Regions from separate parts of the Chryseobacterium shigense genome, predicted to be linked through region 3. Evidence: riboswitches for the same ligand, from Rfam matches in the RefSeq annotation. Region 3 holds a riboswitch; each other region holds the start of a gene.
The links. Region 3 has a riboswitch for cobalamin ahead of HNP36_RS09355 (TonB-dependent receptor plug domain-containing protein). Riboswitches for the same ligand answer to the same signal wherever they lie in the genome.
Positions count from the first base shown of each region.

Region 1 (10,553 bases), on a different contig from region 3:
TGGATTTTAAAAATTGCTGAAATGACCAGTACTGTTCATTCTGACGAATGGCCAGGGTATGATGGTTTGCCTAAGTATATTAATCATTTAAGAGTAAACCATAAAAAGAAAGAATACGTGAATGGAACAACTCATACAAATACAATAGAAAATATTTGGAGTAATATTAAACGAGCTATTTTTGGTGTTTATAGAGTTATTTCAAGAAACCATATACAAGCATATCTTCATGAATTTGTTCTAAGATATAACACAAGAAAAATGAGCCCAAATGAAAGATTTATGCATTTGATTTCAAACATCAAAGGACGCAATTTGACTTACAATAAATTGGTAACAAAATAAAAATAGCCTTCTATATGAAGACTATTTGGTAATAATATGTTGATTTTCATAATCAATTACAATGTATCAAGATGATAACCTTTATCAGCTAAAATCTTTTTCTCATCTTCAGAAAAAATCTCATTATAATCATCGATGTAGATTTCTGTATTTTGTAACTTTAGTTCATTGATGTGGTCATCAATTTCTTTGGTTAATTCATCAATAGTATTAAAGAAACAAGATTTTGCTGTAAGATTATCATTTTCGTCTTTTATACATGCTGTTATAAGCCTTTCGTTATTTTCCATTTTGAATATTTTATATAGTTATATACAGATATTCAAAATTTAAGTTTTTGAGTTAATTTTAAATATTAAGAACAGTATATTAAATCTAAATTATTTTAGTTCTTCAAGTAATTGGTTAAGATTAAACTGATATTCACGTTTTATGTCTGTACTAAATCGAGAGTCATAAACTTGCTTACGCCGTGAAATACTATCAAAATCACTTGCTTGTTTTAATACATATTCTTTCATTAATTGGTTGTAATTTGAGGTATCAAACAATAGAAATATTGAAGATTTTACTAAATTTTCTAAGGCTTCTATTTTAGCTTTAAGTTGTGCATTTTCACATATAATTTCATCATGAAATTTCATGAAATCATCTGATAAATCATCCATAATTAAAAGTTAAGATTTCTTCCAAAAATAGTGAAAAATAATAAAAAATACTACCTATGTGGAATAGATAATATTTTTAAATGTTGGTGTCAAATTGTATGTAGGTGCCAAAAATAAAATTCGGTTTGGGGATCAGTCAGAAAGCTTATCTGCTGGGGCAGGACGGTCAGGCAGAATTCTGGAACAAAGCCAAGCAGAAAGGGATGTCCTGGTCCTGGTCAGCAGGTTATATTTTCGTAAAACTGGAAGGAAAATACGGAGCAACTGCAGCAGATATGGAATTCATGAATCACACAGGAAATATGGGAAATGTAACCGCTAATAATACTCCCGACCTTTACCGGGAAATTACGTTGAATCTTCCCACTACTGCCAGAGTAACATCGCAGATAAAACCTTCCGTACATATCCTTTCAGATCTCAATCAGTTTCTGAGCGGAAGTAAGTCTCTTACCTTAGATACAGCCAATAATATGATGATGGGATCAAGTCAGCATCTGGTAGACGTTACAGATAACCTTACAGCAATGTTTAAAGTAGATCATGTACACAATGATTAAGATTGTATTAAAGATAATATTGGTTATCATTGTTTTTTCAGGTTGCATATCCTGTTCTGATGAGGTGATCCAGCCACTTGAAAAAGATGAATCTTATCCGTTGCAGTTTCCGTCTTATTTCCCTGAAATGACTTTTGATGCATCCGGAAATCCCATTACCAAAAACGGAGTGGAGTTGGGCAGAAAATTATTTTATGAAGGAAGACTATCGAGAAATAATACCATTTCATGCGGGTTTTGTCATATTCAGGAAAATGCTTTTACCCATCACGGCCATAATGTAAGTCATGGAGTTGATGACAGAATCGGAACCAGAAATGCACCACCTGTTCAGAATATGGCTTTTCTGAAAAGATATATGTGGGACGGGGTAATTCATAACCTGAACGAGCAGCCCATCATTCCCATTACAGATGCCAATGAAATGGACAGTTCAATGCCTGATGTCATTTCCAAACTAAAAGACGACCAGAAATATAAAAAACTCTTCATGGCAGCTTATGGCGATGAAAATGTGACCGGAGAGAGAATATTAAAAGCATTGTCACAATTTATGGCAAGCATGATCTCTGCAGATTCAAAATATGACAGAATGAAACAGGGAAAAGAAATTTTCTCTTCTGAAGAATCTCAGGGAATGGCTCTTTTTCAGCAGAAATGTGCTTCATGTCACAGCGGGGAATTATTTACCGATGAAAGCTTCAGGAATTCAGGAATGTATTATAATGAACAGTTCAAAGATGCGGGCCGTTACCGCGTAACCCTGGACCAGAAAGACTGGATGAAATTCCGTGTGCCAAGTCTCAGAAATGTAGAATATACCGCACCTTATATGCATGACGGCAGATTTTATACATTGGAAGCAGTTCTTAATTTCTATTCAGATAGTGTGGAAGATAATCCCAACCTTGATCCGCAGCTGAAACAGAACGGTCATGTCGGTATTGCAATGAACGGTCAGGAAAAGCAGTTGATCATTGTATTCCTGAAAACCCTGTCTGATAAAAATTTTATTTCCAATCCAAAATTTGCAGAATGAAAATAATCATGAACAGAATAATTTTTATACTCAGCCTGACTTTATCATTGACATATCAGGCTAAAATAATGAATGACAGCCTTTATATTGGAAATGAAATCAGCAGAATGCTGGATGATTGTGACGCATGTGGCTGTGCAGCCGGAAACGGCTCTTCAGGTTTTGAATCTTTATTGAATCCCCAGTTTATTGGTGTAAAGTATTTTGCCCAGCATTATAAGGCCAAAGAAAACCTTTTTGTAAAAAATCTCACACAGGACCAGTATTTCAATACGCTTCAGGTTTGGGGTAAAATTCCTTTGACAAAGAAGCTCAGTATTTACGCCAGCCTGCCTTTCCATTTTCATGAGAAGAAAACAATGCGGGGGGATATCAATATTAACGGTATCGGAGATATGAATCTCATGGGAATATACAGGTTAATCAGTTCCGAAGATAATTTTCATCAGCTCAATGGCGGTTTTGGGGTAAAAATTCCCTTAGGTAAATTTGATGAAAAAGGAATCTCAGGTGTCAATCCAAGTTTTCAGCTGGGAACGGGAAGCTGGGACTATCAGGCTGCATTGAATTATAAATTTCAGAAAAATAAACTGGCAGTTCTGATTAATACAGATTATACCGTGAAAACAGAGAACAAGAAACATTACCGCTTCGGAAATCAATGGAATTACGCAATGACAGGATTTTATCAGGTCGCAGGAAACGAAAAAACAATTTTTTCTGCCAAAGCCGGACTTCAGGGTGAAGTTTATGATAAGAATAAACAGTTTGATGAAGTATTACCCAACACAGCCGGAAGCGCTTTGTATGGAAAGTTTGGTTTTGAGGCTTCTTATAAAAAATTCAGTTTGGGTGGGGAAGTAATGTTACCCACTTATTCCAATCTTGCAGGAGGAGATATTGAAGCGAAATCCCGGTTCAGTATTTTTATCAATTTTGGAATCTGACAGGAGTGGTGGCTTCGAGAGCCTCAGCCACCAAATATGGGTTATTCAATGTTCATTATTAATAGAAATATTGTACTCTTAATTATAATTTCTAAAAACTGGTGGCCGAGGTTCTCGAAGCCACCAGTTTTAGTATATCACTCAACAAATCTGCTCTTTTCATAGTATTGAGAATTAATTTATTATGCCGTGTATTGCATCTGTCAATAATTTTCTATCTTTGCCACAATCTGGTGCGCTGTAAAAAGCACTTAAAAGGGAATCCGGTGAAAATCCGGAACAGACCCGCTGCTGTAAGCTCCACATCAAAGTTTTTGAAGATTATATCCACTGTTTTTTAATGGGAAGGATTTCAAAAACGGAGTAAGTCAGAAGACCTGCCGGAGGATGAACGTTTGATGCTTTCGTGGAATAAAGCTTAGGACAACAATAACTTTGTGCAGTATCAGCTGTGCTTTGTTGTTGCTACCTTATACCTATATCCATTAGCAGGCATCATTATTCCAAATGAGCTAATGGTCGGAAAACTTACTGTTTCACGGTTTCAAAAAGGAGTTGTCATATTGTTTGTGATAACCTCACAACTTATATTCTCTCAATCCAGAGATACCATCCGGGAGAAAACCATTCTTCCGGTCCGGATTTACAAAAAAGACTTTAAAGAAATTCTTCCTGCTCAGGTTCTTTCCGGGGAACAGCTCGAAAGACTGAACAGCCAGTCTGTTGCCGATGCTTTACGGTATTTTTCCGGAGTACAGATCAAAGATTACGGCGGGATGGGCGGTTTGAAAACGGTCAATATCAGAAGCATGGGAAGCCAGCATGTGGGAGTGTTTTACGATGGAATTCAGCTTGGGAATGCCCAGAATGGAGTAGTGGATCTTGGAAAATTCTCACTGGATGATATTGAGTCGGTTTCATTGTATAACGGTCAGAAAAGCGAAATTTTTCAGCCGGCAAAGGATTTCGGGTCCTCAGGATCTATTTATCTTCAGCCTAAAGTACCGGTTTTTAAAGAGGATCGGAAAACCAATTTAATAGTTAAACTTAAGCTCGGTTCCATTAGCTTATTCAACCCTTCATTTCGTTTAGAACAGAAGATTTCAGATAAAGTTTCAGCAAGTTTCAGCTCGGAATTTGTGCAGAGCGACGGCTTGTATAAGTATAAATATGAAAAAAAGAATTCAGATGGATCTGTTGCCAATGATACTATTGCCAGAAGATACGATTCTTATATCCGAGGCAAACGTTTTGAAGCTGCTTTTAACGGGACCATTAATGACGGAAGCTGGAATGTACGCGGTTACGGGTATATTTCGGAACGGGGAATTCCTACAGCCATTGTAAACAATGACTTTGGCCCGAAAGGACAGCAAATGCTGGATGAAAACTATTTTGTGCAGGCCGGTTTCAGGAAAAAACTGTTTCCAAAATTTGAAACTCAGGTTAAAGCCAAATTTGCTTATGATTATTCCAGATTCCTGGATACCGTTAATGTAGCTACAACCGTTTTGCCTATAGATAATTCTTATGTTCAGAGGGAACTTTATTTTTCTTCATCAAACATTTACTCCATCAACAAAAACTGGGATGTGAGCGCAAGCTTTGATCTTCAGTATAATAATCTGGATGCGAGTTTGAGGGATTTCTCATATCCAACGCGGTATACTTCATTACTGGCTTTTGCAACAACTTATCAGTGGAACAGATTCAAATTTCTTGGAAGCGTTCTTGGAACTTTTGTTCATGAAAATGTAGAAAAAAATGCAAAATCGCCTGATAAAACGGAATGGACACCTTCTGCATTTCTCAGTTACCAGCCTTTTGAATCAAATAATTTTACAGTAAGAGCATTTTATAAAAGGATTTTCAGGATGCCGACTTTCAACGACCTGTATTATACCATGATTGGAAATACCATGCTGAAGCCTGAATATACCAGCCAATATGATATAGGATTTACTTATCAGAAACTTTATGACCATCATTTTTTTAAAGGAATTTATGCGAAAGTGGATGGTTATTATAACGAAGTAGAAAATAAGATCGTAGCCGTTCCTACAACCAATTTATTCAGGTGGATGATGACAAATCTGGGTGATGTAAGGATTATAGGGGCAGATGTAAATATACAGGCTGAATTTGATTTAAATAAGATCAAATTAAGACCTCTTGTAAGCTACACCTATCAGCGTGCCGGAGATTATACTGATAAAAAAGAGGATTATTACGGCGATCAGATTCCTTATGTGCCGTGGCATGCCGTGACCTTTACCATGATGGCAGATTATAAGGACTGGAGCTTCAACTACAGTTTTATGTACACGGGAGAACGCTATGACGCACAGCTCAATAATATCAGGGCTAATTATCTTCAGCCGTGGTATACCCATGATTTATCTGTTCAGAAGAAATTCAGCTGGCATTCTTATCAGTTCAAAGCCAGTTTTGAGGTGAATAATGTTCTCAATCAATATTATGACGTGGTAAGGAACTATCCTATGCCCGGAAGAAATTTTAAACTCATTGTAAGCTTTACATTATGAAAAAACTAAACTTTTGCCTGCTGGCTTTTACCATTTTCTTCCTGTTCTCATGCCGGACGGATGATTATGTAGTCCCGTCTGAAAAAGATGAGGTAAGTACAGGTGAAGATACTCCCATTAAAGGTTTTTATCTTTTAAACGAAGGAAATATGGGCAGCAACAAATGTACACTGGACTATTTCGATTATGCTACAGGAACTTATCACAGGAACATTTATGCGGAGATCAACCCGGATGTGGTAAAAGAGCTGGGTGACGTGGGAAATGACATCATGATTTACGGAAGCAAAATGTATGTTGTCGTTAATGTTTCCAATAAAATTGAGGTACTGGACGCTAAAACTGCAAAACGCATCAAGACGATACAGCTTCAAAATTGCCGGTATATGTCTTTTAAAGGCAAAAAAGTGTACGTAAGCAGTTACGCAGGCCCCGTTGAGCTGAACCCAAATTCTCCACCGGGAAAAGTAGTTGAAATCGACACGGCTTCTCTTGCCATAGAAAGACAGGTTGTGGTGGGGTACCAGCCTGAGGAAATGGAGATTATAGGCGATCAGCTTTTTGTTGCGAATTCCGGGGGGTATATGTTCCCGAATTATGACAGAACTGTTTCTGTTATTGATCTCAACAGTTTTACACAGACAAAGAAAATTGATGTGGCTATCAATCTTCATCGTTTGCAGAAAGATAATTACGGTGATCTTTATGTGAGCTCAAGGGGAGATTATTACAATATCCCGTCAAGCCTGTTTCTTGTAGATGCGGTTACCGGAACTGTGAAAAAAGATTTCCATGTCGCAGTAAGCGGAATGACCATCGTGAATGACAAGTTGTATTACTACGGAAATGAATTCAATTATAATACACATACTTACGTAAAAACCTTCGGGATTATTGATGTAAAAACCGAGCAGGTCATTGCCACTAAAATTATTGATCAACAATATGCCGATGAAATAAAAGCCCCTTACGGAATTGCTGTAAACCCTTATACAGAAGACATCTATCTTACAGATGCCAGAAATTATGTGACTACCGGATATGTGTACTGTTTCGATAAAAACGGGAAATTCAAATGGAAAACCGAAGGCGGAAATATCCCCGCTCATTTTACCTTCTTATATAAATAATCAGAAAAAATGGAAAGAAAGACGATTCAAATTATAAAAACTGTGCTTTTCTCTTCAATTGTATTGGCAGTAACAGCCTGTAAAAGTGATACTGAAGAAGTAGCGGAAGAAGTGACATTTCCTGCGGAAGTTCTTAAAGAAGCTTATACAATTGACAGATTAAAACTTTTAAATATAAATCCCAAAATTGAAGGACAGCTAACCTGGAGCATTAACGATTCCATCATTTCTGATCATCTTCAGCTGGACTTTGTAAGCGCTTATATAAAAACATATCCTTTAACCTTAAAGGTAGAACTGAAAGGAGCAGTGAAGACTTATCAGTCAAAGATTATTGTGAATAAAGAACAAACGCCTTACAGTAAATACATCGCCAATGTTTTCGAATTCCGTCCCGCTGCCGGGCAGTTCATCAACGAAGTTCCCGAGTATGTAACCGGAAATACTGAAGCGAATATGCTTCAAAAAGCAAAGGAGTCATTGGTTGGAGGAAATTCCACCATGATTACGTTGGGAGGTTTCGGGGGATATGTTTCTTTTGGTTTCGACCATACAATTCCAAACCTTGAAGGAAGGGATTTCAAAATCCTGGGAAATGCATTCTGGGGAAATAATTCCAGTACAGCCAGAACAGGATCATGTGAACCCGGAATTATCATGGTTGGCTACGACAAGAATAAAAATGGCAAACCGGATGAAGACGAATGGTACGAAATTGCCGGCAGCGAATACTTTAAAAATTCAACTACAAAAAATTATAACATCACCTACTTCAAACCCAATGAAAATAAGCCCCCCGTTCCCGGAAGTGAGTTTTGGCAGACTGATGTGGAGTACATCAAATGGCAGGACAATTTTGGGAATTCTGGATTTAAAACTAAAAATACCTTCCATGCACAAAGCTATTATCCTCTATGGCTCCAGACTGCTTCTTACAGCCTGACCGGAACCAGACTTAAGGATAATTTTTACGACCAGAGCGGAACGGGGACTTATTGGGTGGGAACATCCTATGATTATGGATACGCAGACAATGCACCCAACAATGATGAAGCCTCAAATATTGATATTTCCTGGGCAGTAGATCAAAACGGAAAATATGTAAAACTTCCGGGTATCGATTTTATCAAGGTTTATACAGGAGTCAATCAGGAGGCCGGTTGGTTGGGAGAAATTTCTACCGAAGTGGCGGGAGCCTATGATCTGCATTTTAATTAATAAAGACTACAAAATTTAATAAATAGTTTAAAATGAAAAAGTTTTACCTTTTTACCGTACTGTTTCTGTTTACGTTCTTTGCGAATGCACAGATAAAAGTACAGGGTGTGCCCCGCAATGATATTCCGGGCACAATCAGCAGCAATCAGCTGAATACAGCCGTAACCACCAATATCAGTTTTTCTGATATCCAGTATTGGGTGGGAAGCGGAACAAATGAAGCAGCTTTTGTTGTTCAGTGGAACGACAGTAAGAATCCTGATGCTCTTGTGTGGGGATTCAGATGGAATGGCAATGCAACCGGAGAAGATATGCTGAAGGCGATTGCCCAGGCAGATCACAGGTTTTTTACATTGCTTTATCCGGGAACCCAGTTCGGAACAGCAATCGGAGGATTAGGCTTTGACCTGAACGGACAGAATACCAATGCGCTTTACAAAAACGGAAATACTACATATCCTCTTTACCCTGTAAGTGGCATCGTCAATACAGCGGCTTATGATTTTGATGATTATACCGCAGCAGATGCCGGAGATCATTGGGGGTCGGGATGGTATAACAGCTACTGGTCTTATTGGGTAAAAGATCCTACAGATGCCGATTTCGGATATTCCGGAGTGGGGGCTTCTTCCCGTGTGCTTCAGAACGGTTCATGGGATGTATGGAATTTTAACCCGGGAATGAATTCTTTTCCGGTTTCTTCAACATTGACACCGGTTTCTTCTTACGTTGCTTCCACCAATTTTACGAATGGTTATTTTATGGTGAATGAAGAATGGTTCGGGCATACCAACGGATCGGTAAACTTTATTGACAATAACGGACAAGTTAATTACCGTGTTTACAGCAATGCGAATAATAATCATGCCTTTGGAGCAACAACCCAATACGGGACGATCTATGGTGATAAATTTTATTTTGTCTCCAAGCAGGCTGCAGATGGGGGAGATACTCAATATACTCCGGGTGGAAGACTGGTTGTGGCAAATGCACAAACGATGCAGAAAATTGCCGGGTTTAATAATATCGGCGGTGGTGACGGAAGGTCTTTTGTAGGCGTTAATGAAAATAAAGGCTACATTGGAGCTTCTAACGGGATATTTGTATTTGATATCGCTAATTTACAGGTAGGAAACCTGATTGCCGGAACAGGCGGAGGTGGTCAGTATGCAGGGCAGATCGGGAACATGATCCGTTCTTCCAAATATGTGTTTGCTGTAAAGCAGTCTGCCGGAATTCTGGTTATAGATCCTGCTAATGATACCCTGATTAATACTATACCCGGAGCTTTCCATTCTATTGTTCAGGCAAAAGACGGAAGTATCTGGGCGATCCAGGATCAGAAAGTGGTGAATATTCACCCGACAACTTTTGCTACAACTTCATATAATATTCCCACAACGAAATACCTGGGTTCATGGGGAGCCTGGAATGCCGGAAGCTTTTCAGCAAGCAGTAAGCAGAATGTTTTATACTGGATCAATTCCATTAACAGTTTCAGCTCCGGAACACAGATTGTGAAATTTGACGTAACAACAAAAACCTTTAATGAAAATTTTGCAGCAATTCCTGGGCAAACAGGAACTTATAAACAAATTCCTTACGGTGCCGGACTTCGTGTAAACCCCGTATCCGATGAACTGATCCTAAATACTACGGAAAGTGGTTTTGGTGCTCATTACCAGAAAAACTGGATTCATACTATAAATATCAGCGGAACTATTACAAACACGAAAATACTTAATGATTATTACTGGTTCCCGGCTTTGGCAGTATTCCCTGACAATACGCTACCGGCAGTAAGTAATACTTTCCCGTCACAGGTTAATGTGAATTCCACATCAACAATTGATCTGAAAACCATTGTTTCGGATGAAGACAATCTTTCTTCTGCGATTGTAAAAACAGTTAAATCAAACTCAAATCCAGCAGCTGTTTCTGCAGTAATCAATGCTAATGATGAACTTGTTTTAACTCCATTAGCTTCCGGAACCGCCGATATCAGGATCAGTTTTAATTCAAACGGAAAAGTAATTGAGAAAATACTCACCGTAAACAGTACTGCTTCTACTTTAGCTACTGCTGAAGTGAAGAAAATTG
Region 1 is NZ_JACHLC010000003.1:225,475-236,027, forward strand. It holds gene HNP36_RS13755 (IS1595 family transposase) at 1-345, shown strand, start outside; gene HNP36_RS13760 (hypothetical protein) at 402-635, opposite strand; gene HNP36_RS13765 (hypothetical protein) at 726-1,013, opposite strand; gene HNP36_RS13770 (MbnP family protein) at 1,118-1,573, shown strand; gene HNP36_RS13775 (cytochrome-c peroxidase) at 1,566-2,612, shown strand; gene HNP36_RS13780 (transporter) at 2,621-3,559, shown strand; cobalamin riboswitch at 3,774-3,959, shown strand; gene HNP36_RS13785 (TonB-dependent receptor plug domain-containing protein) at 4,075-6,105, shown strand; gene HNP36_RS13790 (YncE family protein) at 6,102-7,235, shown strand; gene HNP36_RS13795 (cell surface protein) at 7,245-8,453, shown strand; gene HNP36_RS13800 (DUF5074 domain-containing protein) at 8,486-10,553, shown strand, end outside.
Region 1: linked by a shared signal. The riboswitch ahead of HNP36_RS13785 (TonB-dependent receptor plug domain-containing protein) and the one ahead of HNP36_RS09355 (TonB-dependent receptor plug domain-containing protein) in region 3 are both predicted to bind cobalamin.

Region 2 (10,553 bases), 110 kb from region 3:
AAAAACAGAATCCCAAGATTTATTATTCATGCTGCCAAAAAGAAAGTGGAACATGATATTGTGAACCTGGATAAGACCATTGTGAAACTTCAGCAGGAAAAATTTGAGGTTGAAAAACTGAAAACCGATCTTGCAGAAAGAAAAGAATCTGTAGAAGATAAACGTGATAACCTGCAAAAACTGAATGACCAGCTGCAACAAAAGCTTTTCAATTTCCAAAAGCTGTATGAGGAGGAACACCGTAAGCTTCAGTTTGGAAACAAGATTGAAACATTTATAGACAGTTATGTGAAAGGAAAATCCAGAAAAGATGTTGTGAAGGATTTTGTAAAGCTGCTTGAACAGGAAAAATTCAGAAAGATAGGTGCTGATAAGGATGAATCAAAACGTCTTCAGGTCGTTAAAAGAAAGATTACGCAACAGCTTAAAAAGGAAGAAGTGATTGAAAAGATTGCTGAAACCAACGAAAAACTGGAAGAAAAACGTAAGACAGACCGCGCCGTCTGGATGAAAGAAGGCCAGCGTGTTCGTATCCCGGGAAGCACAAGTGTGGGAACTATTGAAAAAATTTCCAAGAATAAAGTAATCGTGAACTACGGGACATTTAAGACGACGATTGATGCGGATGAGCTGGAAAGGATTTAATCACTCACAATTCCATAACTTTTAAAATAATTGATAAATAGCGCTGATTTTTTTCAGCGTTATTTTATTTTCTTCAGGTATTAATTTTATACAGCCGGATTTTATTTTTACTTTTGATTTATGGATAAAGATTTATCAGTTCTCTGGATTTTTTATAAAAAACTAATCATTCCTGCTGTTTTATTTTCACTTTTGATATCTTTCTTAAGTCAGTTCAGTATTGAAAATTTTGGGCTTTGTTTTTTCCTGATCTTTCCGCTTCTCCATTTCTTTATCTATGATATCAGACTTAAAAGTGAATACTTTTTCTATGCCCATTTTGGTTTTTCAAAACTTTTTTTGTGGATGCTCACTGTATCGTTAGGTTTAATTCTTAAAATTATCACTAAATTCTTATGAACAAGCTTCACGTTGACAGTGTTACCAAATCTTTCGGCCAGAGAAAAATCCTCCAGGATGTTTATTTAAGTTGTGAAACAGGAAGAATATCTGCGCTATTTGGTCCATCCGGTAGTGGAAAATCTACCCTGATGGAAATTATTTTCGGAACAGCAAAAGGAGATACACAGTTTATTAAATTTAATGATTCTATTCTCAAAAACCAGTCTGACAGAAAAAACAAACTTGCTTATCTGCCACAACGGTCTTCCTTTCTTCCCAAAGAATGCAAGATCCAAAAGCTTATTCCTCTGTTCTGTACCAAAGAAAATACAGAAGTTCTGTACAGTTTAAAAATGATACAGCCATTTTTAGATAAAACTGTCAGGAATCTCTCAGGCGGCGAGAAAAGAATTGTTGAAACCTTAATTATTACACATTGCGACTCAGCATTTATTCTTCTGGATGAACCTTTCAGTGGGGTTTCTCCAAAATCTGTAGATGAACTGAAAACAATCATTAAAGCCCAATCAAAAAACAAAGGAATCATTATCTCTGATCACAATTACAGTATCATTTTAGATATAGCTGATGATATTTATCTTCTGTCTGAAACTTATCTGAGAAGGATAAAAGATGTTAAAGAGCTACAGCAATTTAATTATCTTCCAAAAAGCTGAAATATATTAAGATTTTTAAAAATTACTCTCAAAATTATAAAATAAGATTCTCATGAAGAGTTTTATATTATTTTTCAGAAAAAATTGATAGTTTTAATCAAATACCATTATATTTTACAGAGCAAAAAGCATTTAATTTATATATTTGAAGGATTAAAAAATTTCATAAAAATGATTTCCATAAACAAGGCATTGTACCTATCCGCTTTCAGTCTTTTTTCCTTAGCATTTGTTAAGGGACAGAATAAAGTTCCTTTTGGTGTTGTAAAAGCTGAAGAAGGTTATGCTAACGTACGTGTCCACAAGGATGACTACAGAAAAATCGTAGACAAAATCCGGATGCGTAAAGGTGATGTATTTGTTTATGTAAAGCCTGCTCCGGGAGAAACGGAATGGGTATGGATCAAATATCCTGAAAAGCAGGATGAGGAAAAACCTTTTGTGAGATACGAAAACCTTGAGAAGGAAGGAATGGTAAATAAGGGCCGAATTGCCTTTATAGACCAGCTTCCGCAATTTACTCCTTCAAAATCCAAGAACGGAAAGTCACTTATTTTTACAGATAACAGCAATCCAAAAATCCCGACAGCCCAAAGAACGAAGGTCGTTATTGATGTTTATCCTTCCAATGCAGGGTACAGAAAGCAGGAAAAGGATGCAAGCGGAAAAATTCTTACTATAGATAAGATAAAGCCGTGGGGAATCAAGGATGCGCTTCCTGAAGGTATGACGGAAATCAAATCCATCAGGGTTCAGCAGCCGGGAAGAGGTTCCGTTTTTGTAAGGGAAGCGATTAAAAATATGTTCCAGCCTACTATGGATTTCAATAATGTTGGAGTAACAGCGCTCGACAATGATCATATCTACCTTTATATGATTAACGGCTCCGGTGAAAACAGGTATGTTACGCTCTGGACCATCAAGGAAGGAAAGGTAATGAGCCAGATTATTTACAATAGTCCGGAATAATTGCCTTTTTTCTCTGTAATATTCCTATTTTTGCAACTGAAAAAGTGTAACGCTAATTCATCACAGAAACTGGTTCTGCTTACCGCAGATTAAAAGGGAACCGTGTGAAAATCACGGACTGTCGCGCAACTGTAAGTAACTGAAGTCTTTATCAAAGATCCACTGTGCAGGGCACGGGAAGGAGATACAAGATGTTACAAGTCAGGAGACCTGCCTATTTCTTTACACAAGAAACTTTCGCGATCTGAAGTTTATTGATCTGATGGACTGCTTCAGGAACTCTTATGATTCCTGTTATTGTTCTGTTATTTTAATAGTATTTCATTTCGCCTTAATTAATAATGAAATATGACTACAGAAGAAAGAATTGCAGCATCCGAAACCAGAATTTTTAAAGCGGTTTTCCCTAACACTACCAACCACTACGATACCCTTTTCGGAGGTACTGCCATGCAGTTGATGGATGAAGTAGCTTTTATCACAGCCACCCGTTTTGCAAGAAAAAGAGTGGTAACCGTAAGCAGCGATAAGATTGATTTTAAAAAACCAATTCCCGCCGGAACAATTGTTGAGCTTATCGGAAAGGTTTCCTATGTGGGGAAAACAAGTATGAAGGTGAATGTAGAAATCTATACGGAACAGATGTATTCTTACGAAAGAGAAAGAGCCATTGTAGGAGATTTTACATTTGTAGCTATTGATGAATTTAAAAAGCCGATCAGAATCTTGTAAATTCTGATTACAGAAGAGTTTCGGGCGGCCTGCGGCCGCCCGAAACTTCAAATCTTATCAAATACGGGTTATCTGACTACTTTTTCAGTCTCCAGGCTTCTATTCAATAGCGTTTCAAAGGCCTCTCCCATTTCGTCCGATGCTCTTGTAATAGCATTTTCCAGCATATTCCTGATCTGTTTCTCAGTAACACCGGCTTCCGTCCAGCTTTTCCCTGAAGTATGGGAATTCAGGATAAACGGCATAATGCGGTCAATGGAACATGCAAAAACGGCATCCGGAGTTTTTTCTTCTTCAAATTCCAGCCACAGTTCAAAAAACTCGGTACGTAAAGGTTCGTCCAGGATTCCAAAGATTTTCTGTGCTGAAACTTTTTCTCTTTCAAATTTCCCTGCCATTGCCTTTTCGTCAAAAAGGAAAGTGTCTCCCGCTTCTATTTCCACCAGATCATGAATGGAAAGCATTCTTATTACCCTTAAAAGATCAATATCTGCACGGTTTTTAGCGTATGGATAAAGGATCTGTGCCAGAATAATAATCTGCCATGAATGTTCGGCGGTGTTTTCCCGCCTGGAATCATCGGCATTATAGTTTCGTCTTTGTACGTTTTTTAAAGCGTCAACTGCCAGGATAAAATCTATTTCTTTCTGAATTTTCATACTGCAAAAATAAGTCATTTGATATTATATGGATTAGTTGTAATTTTAGTTTAAAATTTATTATGAATCCCACATTCAATTATCCTCCCGAAGTTAAAGGAACAAGAAAGCTATATTCTTTATTTAAGGGAGCAAATCACCCTTTGGAAGTTTTTAGCAGTAATCACAGGTTCTTGGGTGATACTTACTATATCAACGCTGTTTTTGTGAAAAGAAAGTTCATTTTTTCGCAGGATAAAGAGTTCATTGAGTATATTTTAAAAAGTAATCATAAAAATTACTATAAATCTCAGATACAGTCCGTTACTCTTGGTAAATATCTGGGAAAAGGATTACTGACCAACAATGGGAAAGACTGGCTCAGGCAGCGAAGATTGATCCAGCCCGGTTTCAGCAAGGTAAAAATTACCAGTCTGGCTTCCATTATAGAAGATGAAACAGAAAAAGCATTTGATTTGTTTACAGCCCGGAATGAAGTTGATCTTTATGATTTCTTTCATACGCTGGCATTCAATATTGTAGCTAAAACCCTCTTCAGTTCTGATATAGATGAAGATACGGTACACAGGCTCAGTAGGATCATTACTGAAATTCAGGAAATTTCCACTAAAGAGATCAGACTGCCGTTTTATGCACAATTTTTAGGTCTTCTGGGGATCATTGAGAAGAATGTTCAGAAAAGTAAAGAGTCAAAACACATCATTCAGGGTATATTGGATAAAAGGAGAACTTCCTCTGAAGAAAAAAATGATCTGCTGGATATGCTGATCCAGGCGAGGTATGAAGACACCCAACTTCCTATGACGGATGAACAGCTGATAGACGAGATGCTGATTCTTTTTATAGCAGGGCACGAAACCACAGCCAATGCATTAAGCTTTATTTTTTATGAGCTCAGTCAAAATCCGGAAGCAGAAGAAAAGCTGAAAAAAGAAATCCAGGAAGAAGGTGATGCTGTTTTCACCCCGGAATCTTTAATGAAAAAATCCTTTACCACAAATATTATCAAAGAAGCCATGAGACTGCATTCTCCGGCCTGGGCAATAGACCGTGAAGCGTTGAATGATGATCAGTTCAAGGAGTATTCATGGGAAAAAGGTACACAGATTATTCTTTATATAAGCGGATTACACAGAAATCCCCAGTACTGGGAGCACCCGGATACATTTATTCCCGGGCGTTTTGATGATGAGAATGCTAAAAATTTGCCCTACTACCCTTTCGGAGCCGGTCCCAGACTTTGCATAGGAGAACATTTTGCGATGATGGAAATGGCGCTTATCGTCCGTAAGTTCTATAAAGATTTCTCTTTTCAATCTCATCAAAACACCCTCAGGAAAAAAGCTCTTGTAACCCTGAGACCTGTCCGCCTCAGTGGAAAAGTAATCAAAAAATAGACGGTAAACATTTTCAAATTAAAATTCAATAAAAATAAATTAACTGATTATCAATATATTACAGTATTTATAAATATTTTTCCACTACTTTGTATTGCATAATACCATTTTATTTACATATCTTTGTAATGTAAAATCAGAATAGGTTCAACTAGCTAGGAACATTTTTCTGAATATATAACTAATTAACAAAACTTATTAAAGATGAATACTGAAAATACCAAAGCGCAAATGCGTAAAGGAATTCTGGAATTCTGTATTTTAAGTCTCATCAATCATCGTGAAATGTATGTTTCCGACCTTATCGATGAACTTAAAAAAGGAAAACTGGATGTGGTGGAAGGAACCCTCTATCCTCTCCTTACAAGACTGAAAAACGGCGAGTTCCTTTCCTACAGATGGGAAGAATCTACAGGAGGGCCACCAAGAAAATATTACCAGATCACAGAAAAAGGAAAACTTTTCTTGGATGAACTTCAAAATACCTGGGCAGAACTGACAGCGTCAGTAAACCAAATCACTCAAAAAATTTAAAAAACAAAGCTATGAACAAGACACTCTCAATAGGACTCGCAGGTTTTTCTTTCACGATAGAAGAACACGCATATATAAAGCTCAGCGATTACCTGAATGCCCTGAGAAGCTCACTGGATGCTTCCGAGGAAGAAGAGGTAATGCATGATATAGAAATAAGAATGGTAGAAATCTTCAGAGATTCTTTAGGAAAACGCGAAGTGATTAATGATACTGACGTTGAGAAAGTAATCGCACAGATCGGAACTCCTGAAAAGATCGAAGAGCAGGAAGAGGCTTATTATTCTGAGAAAAATACGAAAAGAACCAATACATCAGGAACCGAATATTCTGATAAAAAACAATTGTTCCGCGACCCTGAAAGACAGAAAATCGCAGGTGTTTGCGCAGGTCTGGCTCACTACGTAGGAATGGATATTACAGCAATGAGAGCGATCTGGCTGGGAATTTTCATCCTTGGAATTTTTACAGCAGCTATTTCATCAACACTGGTTTTCTTGCTTTACATCATCCTTTGGGCGGTGTTACCAAAAGCTGAAACTGCAGCAGATTACCTGAAAATGAAGGGAAAGCCTATGAACTTCGACAATCTTAAGAATGAGTCTAATAAATTGGTACAGTTTGCCAACGAATCTACTCAGAGGGTCGGAGAAATCTACATCGAAAACAAACCTTACATCAACAACGCCGGAAGCGGATTGTGGAACGTTGTAAGATATATTTTAGGCGGAATCTTCGCCATCATGTCAGTATCTTGTTTAATAGGAGTATTCGTAGTATTTGGTTTCATGGGAGCGGACAGCGACTTTCCTCCTATCAGCGAAATGAATTTCTATTTTGATAATGACAGCATGAAATATATCATCATGGCAATGATCACTTTAGGAAGTTTACTGCCTGCAATGATTTTCGGACTATTGAGTATTAAATTAATCTCTCCTAAAACGAAATTAAGAAACACAGGTTGGGTAATCGGGGCATTATTCCTTGCACTAATCGCTCTTGGAACCTACTTCGGATTCAGCATGGCGAAAAAAGAGATGTTCTTAAAAGGCCATAAGGAAGATACGGAAGAAGTGGCAATCAACACACAATCAGACAGTATTTATGTTGATGTGAAGCAGGTAAGCATTCCTCAGAACTTCAAAGGATACGATAACGATCTTTATTCTGATAAAATCTCTGTATTCGAAAAAGACTGGATCCATGTAGATGTAACAAGAAAGGCCGATATCAAAACTCCTTATTTGGTTATTAAAAAAGAAGCTAAAGGATATAACCTTCCATTGAATGTAAGCGTTCCTGTAGAAATTGTGAACAACAAGGTGATTCTTCCGAACTACGTAAAATACCCTTACGAGCACAGATTCAGAGATTACAGCATTGATTATGAACTGGTAGTTCCTTTAAAAACAGTGGTACTTCCTTCAAAACATGATATGATTAATTTTGATGGAGATTTGAACGCAGACGGAATTAACGACAACGATCAGGAAAAAGACGAAGACGGTAAAATCAGAATAGAAAAGAACAAAATTTCTGTAAACGGTTCTACTATAGAATACAACTCTGACGATAAAGACAGCATCATCATCAACGGGAAAAAAGTTCCGAATTCCCAGGCAGATCAGGTAATTGATTCCATGAAGTCTACCATCAAAAAGATGAACAAAAATGTAGACATCAAAATCAAAGACGGAAAAGACGAAATTTCCATACAAACTAAATAATTAACTTCAGAGAGTGCAGAAGGTGTGGATGGAAGGCAACCGTTTGAAATTCACACTCTTCTTCTCTCAGAAACCAGAAAAAATATCATTATTTAGTTCGCTATGTTAAAAAAATGTTATACATTCGTATAGTTAAAAATAATTAACCAAATCATTAAAAAACATCCTAACCATGGTACAAGTTGCATTAGAAATTGTTATGAAGATCGTAGATTTAATCAGCGGTTTGTTTTAAGAGCGATAATATTTCAATATATTTGTAAAGTATAACCCGTTTGGTTATACTTTTTTGTTTTTAATCTAAAGATATATGAAAAAACTGATAGGTAAACTGATGCTAAAGATGCTGGGCTGGAAAGTCGTCCTGCAAGGCGATGCAAATAGTCTGAACCGATGCATTCTTGTGGTGGCTCCACATACTCACAATATGGAATATCTGCTGGGAAACCTTGCCTACTGGTCTTTAGAAAAACCCCTGAAAGTGATTATTAAAGATGCCCATACCAAAGCATGGTACGGAAGTGTTGTAAAAGGACTTGGCGGTATCGGTATAGACAGAAGCCAGAAAAACGACCTGGTTAATTTTGTAGCTGAACAGTTTGGAAAAGAAGATTTCAGCCTTGTTATCACTCCCGAAGGTACCAGAAGCTGGGTTCCGAAATGGAGAAAAGGATTTTATCATATGGCCCTGGCTGCTAAAGTACCCATTGTATTAGCTGCAGGTGATTTCAAAAGAAATATTGTTTATCTGGGGTATACCATACCCTATGAAAGGATTGCCTCAGTTCCTTTTTCAGAGATCATGGAGGAAATTCAGAACTACTATATAAAATACGATATTGTTCCCAAAATCCCTGCCAACTGGAACCCGAATATTATGGGAAGCGGCACTGAGGAGGAAGTTAGAAGTTAGCAGAATTCCTTTTAATTAATCAATTATCATTCATCACTTATTTATAAAAATGAAAGATCAGACTAAAGAAGAGCTCCTTACGTTCTTAAACAGCTGGGGAAACGGCGTAACCCTAGCAAAAACACTTGAAATACAATTCATAGATATTGACGTAGAAAATGAAACCCTCACGGCCACCATGCCGGTACAGCCAAAGGTACACCAGCCTTTCGGAATCCTGCACGGAGGGGCAAGCTGTGTACTGGCGGAAACCTTAGGGTCAAGCCTGTCCAATATTTTCATTGACGGAAGTAAATATTACGGTGTTGGAACCAATATCAACTCCAATCACCTGAAAAGCAAAAAAGACGGTATGGTAACAGCCACAGCCCGTTTCATCAGAAAAGGAAAAACAATGCACGTTTCCGAAATTGAGATCAGGGATGAAAAAGGAGTACTCATCAACCATACAACAATGACCAACAATATCCTGCTGAAATAACCCGGAATATCAATAAAAAATAAAAGACTCAAAGAAATTTGGGTCTTTTTTATATTCTGAATATGATAAAAGAAATATTTCAGTAAAAACAGTCCTATTAATTTTGACATTTTTAAGACTAATAATACCTTTGTTAAAAGGGAATCATTGGGGCCTGTTTTCGCATTTCCCGGGTAATGATTTTCAAAACCTATCCACAGCTCATGATTTATTTCAAACTTCCTTTCAGCGAAACATTATATTCAACCGATCAGAAATCAAACGAAGAGGCCGTTAGTTTTCATTCTTTTGACCTCTTAAGGCAGATCAGTTTCGAAGGCAGTATTACCAATGCTTCTGAACAGTTTGAACAGGCTGCTATTACAAATGAAGCTTTATTGGAAGATGAAAGCTTTTTCAATGAAGAAACCAGGGAAGAATACATCAGCAGCCTTCACCAGGTCATTGATGTCATTAAAGAATATCACCTTCCCAAACTTGTCTATTCAAGGAGAAAGATCTTCAGGGATTTTAAAGAGATAGATTTTAAAGAGAGTTTTAAAAAGATATGTGAAACCTATCCCAATGCCTTCAGATATATTTTTAACGACGGACAGAATGCCTGGATGGGAGCTTTTTCAGAAACCCTGGGAAAATTCAACAAAACAACCCACGAATTTGAAACCATGAGCCTTGCAGGAACACTTCCCATAGATGAAGAATGGACCGAAAAAGAAATTGAAGAGCAAAAACCCGTTACTTCCTACATTCAGGATACCCTTAAAAACTATTCCGGAAAGATACAAATATCAGAAACATACGACCATATTTCCGGAAATATCAAGCATCTCCGGACAGATTTTAAAGCTCACATTCAACCTGAGGATCTGGACAGCCTTATCAACAACCTCCATCCTACTCCGGCTGTCTGCGGTATTCCAAAAGATTTCTGTAAAAAAAACATCCAGGAGCTTGAAAAATTTCCCCGCGAATTATATTCCGGCTTTATTAAAGTAGAAACTGATGAAAGCGTAATGTATTTTGTTAACCTGAGATGTGCAAAACTTTACAAAGATTCCGTACATGTATTTGTAGGCGGCGGCATTACAGCTCAGAGCAGCCCGGAAAAAGAATGGAGAGAAACGGAACTGAAATCGGAGGCTATTTTAAAGAATCTTGTGGTTAATTAACTGCATGGTGGCTTCGAGAGCCTCAGCCACTCACCACTTTTCCCTTTTATACACTATTATTTATAAATAATCTTGCAGACAATTGCTGGTGGCTGAGGCTCTCGAAGCCACTTCTCCTAAAATCAAAAAAACCTCCTTCCAGGGAAAGAGGTTTATTATATAGAATAATGTGATTCTGAAATTATTTTTTCGCTCCTATTTTACTCCATGTATTCAATACAAAAAGCAAAATAACACCGAGAATTGCTGAAGCGGCTGAAAATACA
Region 2 is NZ_JACHLC010000001.1:1,910,860-1,921,412, forward strand. It holds gene HNP36_RS08795 (endonuclease MutS2) at 1-645, shown strand, start outside; gene HNP36_RS08800 (ATP-binding cassette domain-containing protein) at 1,041-1,703, shown strand; gene HNP36_RS08805 (hypothetical protein) at 1,875-2,672, shown strand; cobalamin riboswitch at 2,726-2,905, shown strand; gene HNP36_RS08810 (acyl-CoA thioesterase) at 3,021-3,404, shown strand; gene HNP36_RS08815 (HD domain-containing protein) at 3,473-4,063, opposite strand; gene HNP36_RS08820 (cytochrome P450) at 4,126-5,460, shown strand; gene HNP36_RS08825 (PadR family transcriptional regulator) at 5,665-5,994, shown strand; gene HNP36_RS08830 (PspC domain-containing protein) at 6,006-7,724, shown strand; gene HNP36_RS08835 (1-acyl-sn-glycerol-3-phosphate acyltransferase) at 8,035-8,637, shown strand; gene HNP36_RS08840 (PaaI family thioesterase) at 8,687-9,118, shown strand; gene HNP36_RS08845 (chorismate-binding protein) at 9,322-10,287, shown strand; gene HNP36_RS08850 (hypothetical protein) at 10,469-10,553, opposite strand, start outside.
Region 2: linked by a shared signal. The riboswitch ahead of HNP36_RS08810 (acyl-CoA thioesterase) and the one ahead of HNP36_RS09355 (TonB-dependent receptor plug domain-containing protein) in region 3 are both predicted to bind cobalamin.

Region 3 (10,553 bases):
CGGTTTTTACGTTTGCCTGTTTCTTGATCTGAGATGAAAAAGGAACCTGATAGCCATCAAATACAGCTATTTTAGCCCCATGAATATTTCCTCCGCTTGAAACATCTATCAAATCTACAGAATGTTCTTTCAAGATTTTGGAAAGTTCTGCGCTGTCGTTGATATTCCATCCGTTTTCAGCATATTCGGTACCGGAAATTCTTACAAAAAGAGCGGTATTTTCGTCAAGCTCTTCATTAACGGCATCTACAATTTCAATAAGGAAGCGGATTCTGTTTTCAAAACTCCCGCCATATTCGTCTGTCCTGATATTGGAAAGCGGTGATAAAAACTGGTGGATCAGGTATCCATGTGCTCCATGAATTTCTATGACATCAAAACCGGCTTTTACAGCCCTTTTTGCCGCGTTTTTAAAATTCTGAACCTGTTCTTTAATTTCAGTAACAGTTAAAACATGCGGAATCCTTTCAGCAGGATGATATGGAATGGCGCTTGGCGCTACCGTTTCCCAGCCTTCTTCAAGAGAAATCTGCAGATTATTCCAGGTAGAACCTTTTCTTCCTGCATGGGCAAGCTGTATCCCGATTTTACTTTCTGAACGGGAATGAACAAATTCAACAATTTTCTGCAGCTCTTCTGCCTGCTGATCGTTCCAGATTCCCATACAGTGGTTGGTAATCCTCCCCCGTGGTTCCACACCCGTAGCTTCAACCACGATAAGTCCTGTTCCGCCCTGGGATCTGCTTCCGTAATGTACGAAATGGAAATCGTTTGCAAGTCCGTTTTCGCATGAATACATACACATGGGAGACATTACCCATCTGTTTTTCAGCTCTATATTCCTGAATTGTATTGGTGTATATAACATTATTATCTTTTTGAATTTCAATTTAATGGATGAATAAAAAAAACGTTGTCCAACTGGTGAAAAAGGAGTAATTTTAGCCCCCATTTTTTAGTCTGACTAATATATGAAAAAAGACATACAGATCGGTTACGAGCACTTTAAAAACAGCAGTGAACTGAACGAAATAGAAAAAAAACTGTTCGAAAGAGCCAAAGAGGCCCGTGAAAATGCCTATGCTCCTTACTCGAATTTCCTTGTAGGATGTGCTGTCCTGCTGGAAAACGGTGAAATTTATTCCGGGAACAACCAGGAAAACGCGGCTTATCCGTCAGGGCTTTGCGCAGAAAGAACCACTCTTTTCTGGGTAGCAGCCAATTTTCCTGATGTAAAGGTGAAAAAGATCTTTGTTGTGGGAGGCCCAAAAGAATTCCATGAAAAAAATCCTCCTATCCCACCATGCGGAGCCTGCAGGCAAAGTTTAATAGAATATGAAACCAAGCAGCATGAAAACATCGATCTTTATTTTTCAAGCATGAATGATGAAGTGGTAAAGGTGCATTCTATTAAGGATCTGCTGCCGTTTTATTTTGATTCATCATTTTTGTAGGATGAAGTTTTGTCAATAGTGAATTTTGCTTTGCAAGTGAACATCCGGATTTGAAAAAGTCGTTTTATATTTCTCTTCAAAGCAAAATTGATCATTCATAATTCACAATTGACTTTTACCTTTTTTGTGGGATACATTTAAAAAGTTATCTTTGCAAAAATTTTGGTTTCCAGCATTTTGGAAATAATAGGGAATTGGGTGAAACGCCCAAACTGTCCCCGCAACTGTAGATCGCATTAAAAATTTCTGTAAAAAGTCACTGTTTACACGGGAAGGCACAGAAAGCGAAAGTCAGGAGACCTGCCAGAATTATAACTAAAAACGTATTACTTTCGGAGGAAAAGTAAAATAGTATGGATATAAAAAGGTCTTTATTACTGCTTTGTACATCTTACGGCAGCTTTCTTTTCGGACAGGAGAAAGCCATTGATACTATTTATATTTTCGACAGCCAGATGAGTAAAGTGAAACTTTTTCATCCGGTACGTACTCTTACTCCAAAAGATGTAGAAAAAAATTCAACTAATCTTTCTGAACTTTTACGTTTCCAATCTTCTATTTATGTTAAGGAAAACGGTCGTGGAGCTGTTTCTTCACCGTCATTCCGGGGAACTACTGCCCAGCAGACCGCTTTTGTATGGAATGGAATCAATATCAATTCCAGTTTTCTGGGACAGGGAGATGTGAATAATATTCCCCTTTTCGGATATGATCAGATTGATGTAAAAGCCGGTGGAGGAAGTGTGGTTTATGGAAGTGGTGCCATTGGAGGAAGTATTCATTTAAATAATATTCTGGATTTCAACAGAGGATTTAAAGCTTCTGTTTATTCGGAAGCGGCTTCTTTTGATACTTATAATAATTTTGTCCAGGCTTCTTTCAGCAATGATAAATTGAGTGTGAAAGTTTCCGGAAGTTATGTAACGAGCCAGAATGATTATAAAGTTCCTGAATTCGTTGTGGGAAATACGGGATTCAGTAATATCAACGGAAAGTATTATAATACTTCTGCAAATATCGGAGTATCCTATAAAATTGCTGATCATCAGACTATTTCATGGCAGAACCAAATGTTTGATGCCTCACAGCATTACCCTATTTTTGAGCAGAACGGCAATAAGACAAAATATAATGCACAGACTGTAAGAAGCCTGATTGCATGGGATATCAATAAAAGTAATCTTTCCAACAGCTTAAAAGCAGCTTATACGGAAGATAATTTCCAGTATTTCTCAGATCTTAACCAGCCTAAAACAAGCGGTGCGGAGGGAAAGAATTATATTTTCAAAAATGATTTCAACTACTTCATTTCCCCAAAAATAAACATCAATGCAATCGGTGAATTTCAGGTGAATAAAGGCAAAGGCTATCAGTCCGGAATTGGTTCTATCAGCAGAAATGTGGGTTCCTTATCCGGTTTGGTAAGATATTTTGCAACGAAAGATCTCCGTTTTGAAGGAGGAATCAAAAAGGATTTTGTAGAAGGTATTTCTTCTCCGCTTCTGTATTCTTTTTCAGGAAAATGGGATGCTTTACAATGGTATCATTTAGGGATTAATTTTTCAAGGAACTTCAGATTTCCTTCTTTTAATGATCTTTACTGGCAACCGGGAGGAAACCTGGATTTAAAGTCTGAAACTTCTACGAATGTTGACATGAATAATGAGTTCAGCTTCGGGGATTTTAAAGTGACTTTAAGTCCTTATTATATGGACATCAGGAATCTTATTAACTGGCTTCCGACGTCTTATGGATATTGGGCTCCCTTCAATACATCCCGGGTTGAATCTTACGGTCTGGAATCCCAGGTTACCTGGAATAAAAATTTCGGAAAACATGCTTTGAAAGTGGATGGAGGCTATACTTATTCGAAATCAATAAATAAAGAATCCCAAATGCAGATGATGTATGTTCCGGTTCATAAAGCTGTCGGAAATATAGAATATGGATATTCTTTCTTTAAGCTGTATGCTCAGGGATTATTTAACGGTCTTACCTATACTACTAGTGATGAGCAAAGATCAACAGCAATTGACCCTTATTTTATTTTAAATGCAGGAGTTTCTGCCACACTTTTCAAAAAATATACTTTAGGATTTAAAGTAAATAATATAACCAACACTGTTTACCAGACGGTATCTTATTATCCGATGCCGAAGAGAAATTACAGTGTTTATGCAGCCATTAATTTTTAAACTTAAAAATATTATGAAACTGAACAGATTTCTACATTTTCTTTTTGCTTTTGCACTTCTTTCGGGCATTGTGTCCTGTAACAGTGACAGTAATGATGAGCAGGAAATATTCTACGGCAACGGTTTTCTGATTGCCAATGAAGGTACTTTCGGGAAACCGGAAGCAGACGTAACGTTTGTAAGTGCAGACCTGAACCTTAAACAGGATAACGTTTTCGCCCTTAACAACGGTGGTGCCAAATTGGGTGACGTTTTACAGATGGTTGCTTTCAACGGTGAAAATGCTTATCTGCTATTGAATAACTCGAATAAAATCCAAATCGTAAACCGTTATAATTTCAAAGCAAACGGCGAAATTACAGCCGAACTTAATACTCCACGTTATATGGCTTTTGCCAACAATAATATTTATGTAACAAATGATAAATATTTAGGGGATAAGTTTGTGAGTATTTACAGGGTTTCAGACCGTTCTTTCATCAAAAAAATCTCTTTTACGGATGCTGCTGAAAGGATTGTGGAGGCAGGAAACAATATTTTCGTACAGAATGCTTCATTCGGTTATGGAAATAAAATTTCTTACATCAATACTTCTACTAATGATGTTCAGTCCACCATTACATTACCGGCCGGAAATATCAACAAGATCATTTCAAACAATCAAAATGTATATGCTATTGCAGCGGGAACTGCAGATTCTTATATCTACCAGATTTCAAGCACAGGCAGCATCACAAAAACAACTACTTTAACAGGTATTTCGAATGCTACCAATCTCGAAATTTCAAACGGTAAATATTATTTCACTTCAGGGAAAAAAGTATACGGTATGGATATGAGCGCCACAACAGTGCCTGCATCACCTTTGTTTACTGTTGCGAACGGTGTGGATGATTTTTCTCCTCTATACGGATTCAGCGTAATCAATGACAAGATTTTCACTTCGGATTCAAACGGATTCACACAGGCCAGTAAAATTGTAGTATACAGCACTTCAGGTTCTGTAATCAGATCATTTACTGCAGGTATCGGTTCAAATTCCGTTTATGCTAACTAAGAAATTTAATACTCCGGTATTATAATATAATTTTTTATTTTTTTTCATCATTTGTGTTTTTTTCCGGCTGCTTCTACGAAGCAGCCGGATTTTATTTCGGGGATTATTAAAAACGGGCTACGGCGGGACTTTGTCCCGCCGTAGCCCGTTTTTTTTATATTGTAAGTTTAGCTATATTTCAGCCCCAGTTTCTCAGCTTCGGCAATAACAAACTTTTCAGCTTCTTCTTTTTCGTTGGGAATCTCACCTTCCAGGATTGCTTCTTTCACTTTTTCTTTCAGAATTCCGATCTCTTTTCCAGGCTTAAGATTAAACATCTGCATAATCTCTTCTCCTGTGATCGGTGGCTGAAAGTTACGTACCTGATCTTTTTCTTCCACTTCTTTGATCTTCACTGCTACGTATTCGAAATTCTTTTTAAACCGTTCCTGTTTTCTGGAATTTTTGGTTGTAATATCTGCTTTACACAGGGTAAACAGGTCTTCCAGATCTTCACCTGCATCAAATAAAAGTCTTCTCAGTGCAGAATCTGAAGCGTCATCTGTAATCAGAGCAATGGGACGGGATGACAGTTTTACCATTTTCTGTACGTATTTCATATCGCTTCCCAGCGGCTGTTTCAATCTCTGGAAAAGGGTCTTTACCATTTTTGAGCCTAAGAATTCATGGCCATGGAAAGTCCATCCGGTTCCTTCAACAAATTTTTTGGTAGGAGCTTTTCCTATATCATGCAATAATGCTGACCAACGAAGCCACAAATTATCTGTATTTTCAGAAATATTGTCTACTACCTCCAATGTATGGTAGAAATTGTCTTTATGGGTCTGTCCTTCTACTTCTTCTATTCCCTTCAGTTCTATGAGTTCGGGAATAACCAGCTTTAAAAGTCCTGTTTCTTCCATTAATCCCAATCCTACGGAAGGTTTTTTGGACATCATGATCTTATTGAATTCAACCATGATTCTTTCCATAGAAACAATTTTGATTCTTTCTGCTTCCTGCTTTATAGCGTTCAGGGACTTTTCCTCAATTGTAAAGTTTAATGTTGAAGCAAAACGAACGGCTCTCATCATCCTCAAAGGATCATCAGAATAGGTTTGAGCGGGTTCCAGCGGAGTTCTTAAAATTTCTTTTTCCAGATCTTCAACTCCATTAAAGGGATCTACCAGCTCTCCGAAATTGGCTTTATTCAAAGAAATTGCCATCGCATTGATGGTAAAATCTCTTCTTTTCTGATCATCTTCCAGCGTTCCGCCTTCCACTTCCGGCTTGCGGCTGTTCTCGGTATAGCTTTCTTTTCTGGCTCCTACAAATTCCAGCTCAAGATCTCTGTATTTAATCATGGCAGTTCCGTATGTTTTGAAGACAGAAACTTTTAATTTAGGGTCAATATCCTTTGCAACAGTCTGCGCAAGCTCGATACCGCTTTGTTCTGTTACAAAATCAATATCCGTAGACGCTGTTCTTTTCATCAGAAGGTCACGGACATAACCGCCGACAATATATACCGACTGGTTGTTTTTTTCCGCAGCTTCAGCAATGATCTTGAAAAGCTTTAAATTTTTATTCTGGGCAAGATTAATTTTCATCTTTAATAAATAGGTCGTCCTTTTCTAGCAATGCATCTTTTCCATTAATCATAATGGGCATACATTTTATTAATTTTTCCTTCTTCATCAAAAAACATAACTTCCACAGCATGTTTATCCATAATAGATTTGTAAAAAAGTGCCACCGAATTTACTCCTCCTGTAGATTTTATCAGCTCAAAATGCAGGTCCGGAAATTTGTCCAGTGCTTTTTTCCAATATTCACGGACGGCATTCTTTCCTTTTAATGTACTTTCTTTTCCTCCCGTAGCTATTACGATCATGGGTGTTGTAATTTCAATATCTTCTGTATAATGAGAAAGTATATCTTCAAGGTCATGGGAATTCCAGGCACGGATCCATTCTTCAGCAAACTTTTGGTGGTTCATGGCATGTCTTTTATCAGTTGAAGAATGCAAAGATAGAAATTAAAAAAAAGAAATCCTGCCGGTATACACTGACAAGATTTTAAATTGAAGGAATTGTTGCAGAATTTTACTCTCGAAGCACCTTAATCCTGTTGTCGTTCCATATTTTTATTACTGAAGAACCTGAATATTTTGAAATCTTTTCCCTGTCTTCTTCTACCGCATAATCTACCAGCTTAATGATTTCCGCTGAAATGTCAGAAAACTTCAACGGACTTTTATCACCACTGAAATTGGCAGAAGTTGAAACAAGAGGTTTATTCAGTTTTGTAATCAGTTTTCTGCAGAAATCTGTTTTTATCAGTCTGATTCCTATGCTTCCGTCTTCAGCAAGAAGTTCTTTTGGAAGTCCGCGGGGATTTTCATAAACAATAGTTACCGGCTTTTCACTAAGATCAATAATTTCCCAGGCCATTTCCGGCACATCCACAAGTTCCTGAAGCCTCTTTTCAGACTCTACAAGAATAATCATGGATTTGTTTTTTTCCCTTTTCTTGATGTCAAATATTTTATTGACAGCTTCTATATTGGTAGCATCACAACCAATTCCCCAGATAGTGTCTGTAGGGTAAAGAATTGTTCCACCGGATTTTAATATTTCAATAATGTTTTCCATAATTTTCCAGGGCCTAAAACCTGCGTATAAAGGTAAAGAAACAACGAGATTCGGCCAAAAATATGAGGATAAATGTTCTGTTTAGATTATTAGATTTTGGCTAAAGCCCTATTAGAATTGATTTATTAAAAAAACGGGCTAAAGCCCGTTCCTATTGAATGATATACCGTTTAAATCTTTAAACCATGTTTTAGTATTTCAATCCTGACAGATGTCTTACCGAAAAAACCAACATATTCAATAGAAATGGGCTTTAGCCCATTAACAAAAAACATAAATTATCAAGGCTTCAGCCAAAATTTATTTAAAATTATTCTTTTCAAGAAATTCCTGATATTCTTCTGTAAAACTTTTTCTCTGATGATGTTTCTCTTGATTCTTAATATACTCTCTTACAGCTTCAACCTTCGACTCAGAAACGGACACAGCAAAATATTCGTCCTGCCATGAAAATTTATCTGCTGTAAGTTGATTTTTATTAATCCAATAAGAAGATTCACCTTTCAGAAGTTGAACTATCTTTTCTATATTTTGACCGGATCCTAAAGAAATCAGGCAATGACAATGATCAGAATAACCATTCACCATATCTAAAAATATTTCTTTTTTTGAAGCATTCTCTTTAATATGCCTCCATACTTTTATTCTTAAATCAAATGTATTCAAGTGAGGTATCCGGTTTTTTGTTGAAAAAACAAGATGAATATAAATTTTGATAAATGACATTTGTGTTGTTTTAACCAAAAATAATATTTTTTATTTAAGTTTTGGCTAAAGCCGGATTTAAATGGTTTTCATTAAAAAAACGGGCTAAAGCCCGTTCCTATTGAATTATGTATATCATTTAAATTTTTAATCTAGGTTTTATTTCAATCCCGGCAGATATCTTTCTTCAATAATATTTACATGATGGTAATTGTGTCCTACGATCAATTTTCCGATTGTCTCTGCTGCCAATTCATTTCCATTGGCAACTCCTATGCTCTTGAGAGCAGATGGTTCAAGGCTTTCAATAAGAATTTGGGAAGATTTTCTGACAAGTTTATATTCTTCCAGTAGAGATTCCAGGGATCTTTTATCTGCAAAAGAACTGGCGGCATAACCTTCTTCATCAAAGCCAGGCAATTCAGCTTTTTCGCCTCTTGCAAAAGCCAGAATCCTATATTGAAATACTCTTTCGGTATCTGATAAATGGAGTAAAAGTTCTTTCAGCGTCCATTTTCCTTCGGCATAAGCAAAAAGAGACTGTTCTTCTGTAAGGTTTGAATACAGTTTTACCGTTTTCTCACCTGAAATTTTTAATTCTTCGATCCAGTTTTCAGAAGGAATCTGGTCTAAATATCTTTGTACGTATTTTTGAAAATCTGACATATTTTTTTAACTATAAATGATGAGTAATAAGCAATGGGTGATCATTAACTAATATCGTAAAATTTACTATCGACCATTCCCATTTTAATTCTCTCTGTTCGTCCATTCATAAAAGTTCACAGCATCATAAAGCTCGAAGCCGCATGCGGGATATAACCGGTTCCCTACATCATTGCTTTTTCCTGTTTCCAGAAGGACTCCGCAGGCGTTTGATGATCTGCAAAGTTGTTTTGCTTCATCAATCAGTTCTTTGGAATAGCCTTTTCCTCTGTGGTTTTCATTTACATAAAGATCGTTCAGCAGCCAGTAACGCTGCATTCTTGTGGAGGAAAATATAGGATAAAGTTGAACAAATCCCGTAAGTTCACCATCTTTTTCTGAAACAAATATTTCGGAATCTTTATTGTTAATTCTTTCCTGTAGAAAGTTTCCAGCAGAAGAAATATCTGATTCTTTGTGATAAAAAATTCTGTACTGGTCAAACAGCCCTGCCAACTGATTCAGGTCTTGAATGGTAGCTTTTCTGGTATTTTTCATATTGATTATAAATGATGGTCGTAACTCAGTACTCTTTTCATTTTCCACTGTTTATTCTCCAGAAGCCATAAAATAGTAAATTTTGCACGGCTTCCTTTCACCCATTTTGCATTGGAAAATTCAAAAAATTCATGCTCTCCTTCCTGTACAAAAGCATACAGGGCATTATTGCTGTATAACGGGTAAACTTTCATGCTGTTGGGAACAAGATCTCTTCTTACTTTATTCGGACTTCCGCAGATATTGTTTTTAATGGAAGCAATGAAAGCTGTCTTTCCCTCTGTGATTCCGCCTTTATCATGATAAAATTCCAGATCATCACTGATGACAGTATCATAATGAGAAAGATCGCATTTATTAAATCCTATATCAAATATCAGGCTGTCCAGCTTTTTAGCTGTTTTATACAATTCATCGGTAGTTTTTACCTGAGAATATGCAATCTGGCTGAAAAAGCTTAAGATTAAAAATAACTGAATCCTTCTCATGATGATTGATGTTAAAGGATTAAGAAAATGCTCTCTCAAGATCTGCAATAAGATCTTCCGAGTCTTCAATACCAACGCTTAAACGAACCAAATCGTCTGTAATACCCAGCTCTTCACGTTTATCTGCCGGAATGGAAGCATGTGTCATCAATGCTGGATGATTCGCTAAAGATTCTACTCCTCCCAAAGATTCAGCCAAAGTAAATACTTTTAGTCTTTCCAGAAATTTAACAGCATCTTCTTTTTTACCTGATTTGAATGTGAAGGAAACCATTCCCCCTGATTCTTTCATCTGGGATTTGGCAAGTTCATACTGAGGATGAGATTCTAAACCAGGGTAAATTACTTTATCTACTGCCGGATGGGTTTCAAGATATTTTGCTACAGCGAGTCCGTTATCTGAATGACGCTGCATTCTTATTGCTAAAGTCTTGATTCCTCTTAAAACAAGGTAAGAATCGTGCGGACCTAAAATACCACCGCTTGCAAACTGAATAAAGTGAAGTTTTTCGCCCAACTCTGCATCTTTTGCAATCAAAGCTCCGGCAATTACATCGGAATGTCCGCCTAAATATTTCGTAGCTGAGTGCATTACGATATCTGCTCCAAGGTCAATAGGTCTCTGGATATAAGGTGTTGCAAAAGTATTGTCAACCGCTACAAGGATATCTTTTCCTTTCGCTATTTCAACTACTGCTTTAATATCTACCAACTTCATCAATGGGTTTGTTGGAGTTTCTATCCAGATCAGTTTTGTTTTGTCTGTAATAACATCTGCAATTTTGGAAACATCATCAAAATTCACGAACGTAAATTTA
Region 3 is NZ_JACHLC010000001.1:2,021,602-2,032,154, forward strand. It holds gene namA (NADPH dehydrogenase NamA) at 1-868, opposite strand, end outside; gene cdd (cytidine deaminase) at 972-1,454, shown strand; cobalamin riboswitch at 1,601-1,777, shown strand; gene HNP36_RS09355 (TonB-dependent receptor plug domain-containing protein) at 1,808-3,649, shown strand; gene HNP36_RS09360 (hypothetical protein) at 3,663-4,706, shown strand; gene HNP36_RS09365 (CCA tRNA nucleotidyltransferase) at 4,874-6,295, opposite strand; gene HNP36_RS09370 (nuclear transport factor 2 family protein) at 6,340-6,684, opposite strand; gene HNP36_RS09375 (L-threonylcarbamoyladenylate synthase) at 6,791-7,339, opposite strand; gene tnpA (IS200/IS605 family transposase) at 7,640-8,065, opposite strand; gene HNP36_RS09385 (DinB family protein) at 8,204-8,710, opposite strand; gene HNP36_RS09390 (GNAT family N-acetyltransferase) at 8,795-9,247, opposite strand; gene HNP36_RS09395 (nuclear transport factor 2 family protein) at 9,253-9,735, opposite strand; partial or broken gene HNP36_RS09400 (cystathionine gamma-synthase) at 9,755-10,553, opposite strand, start outside.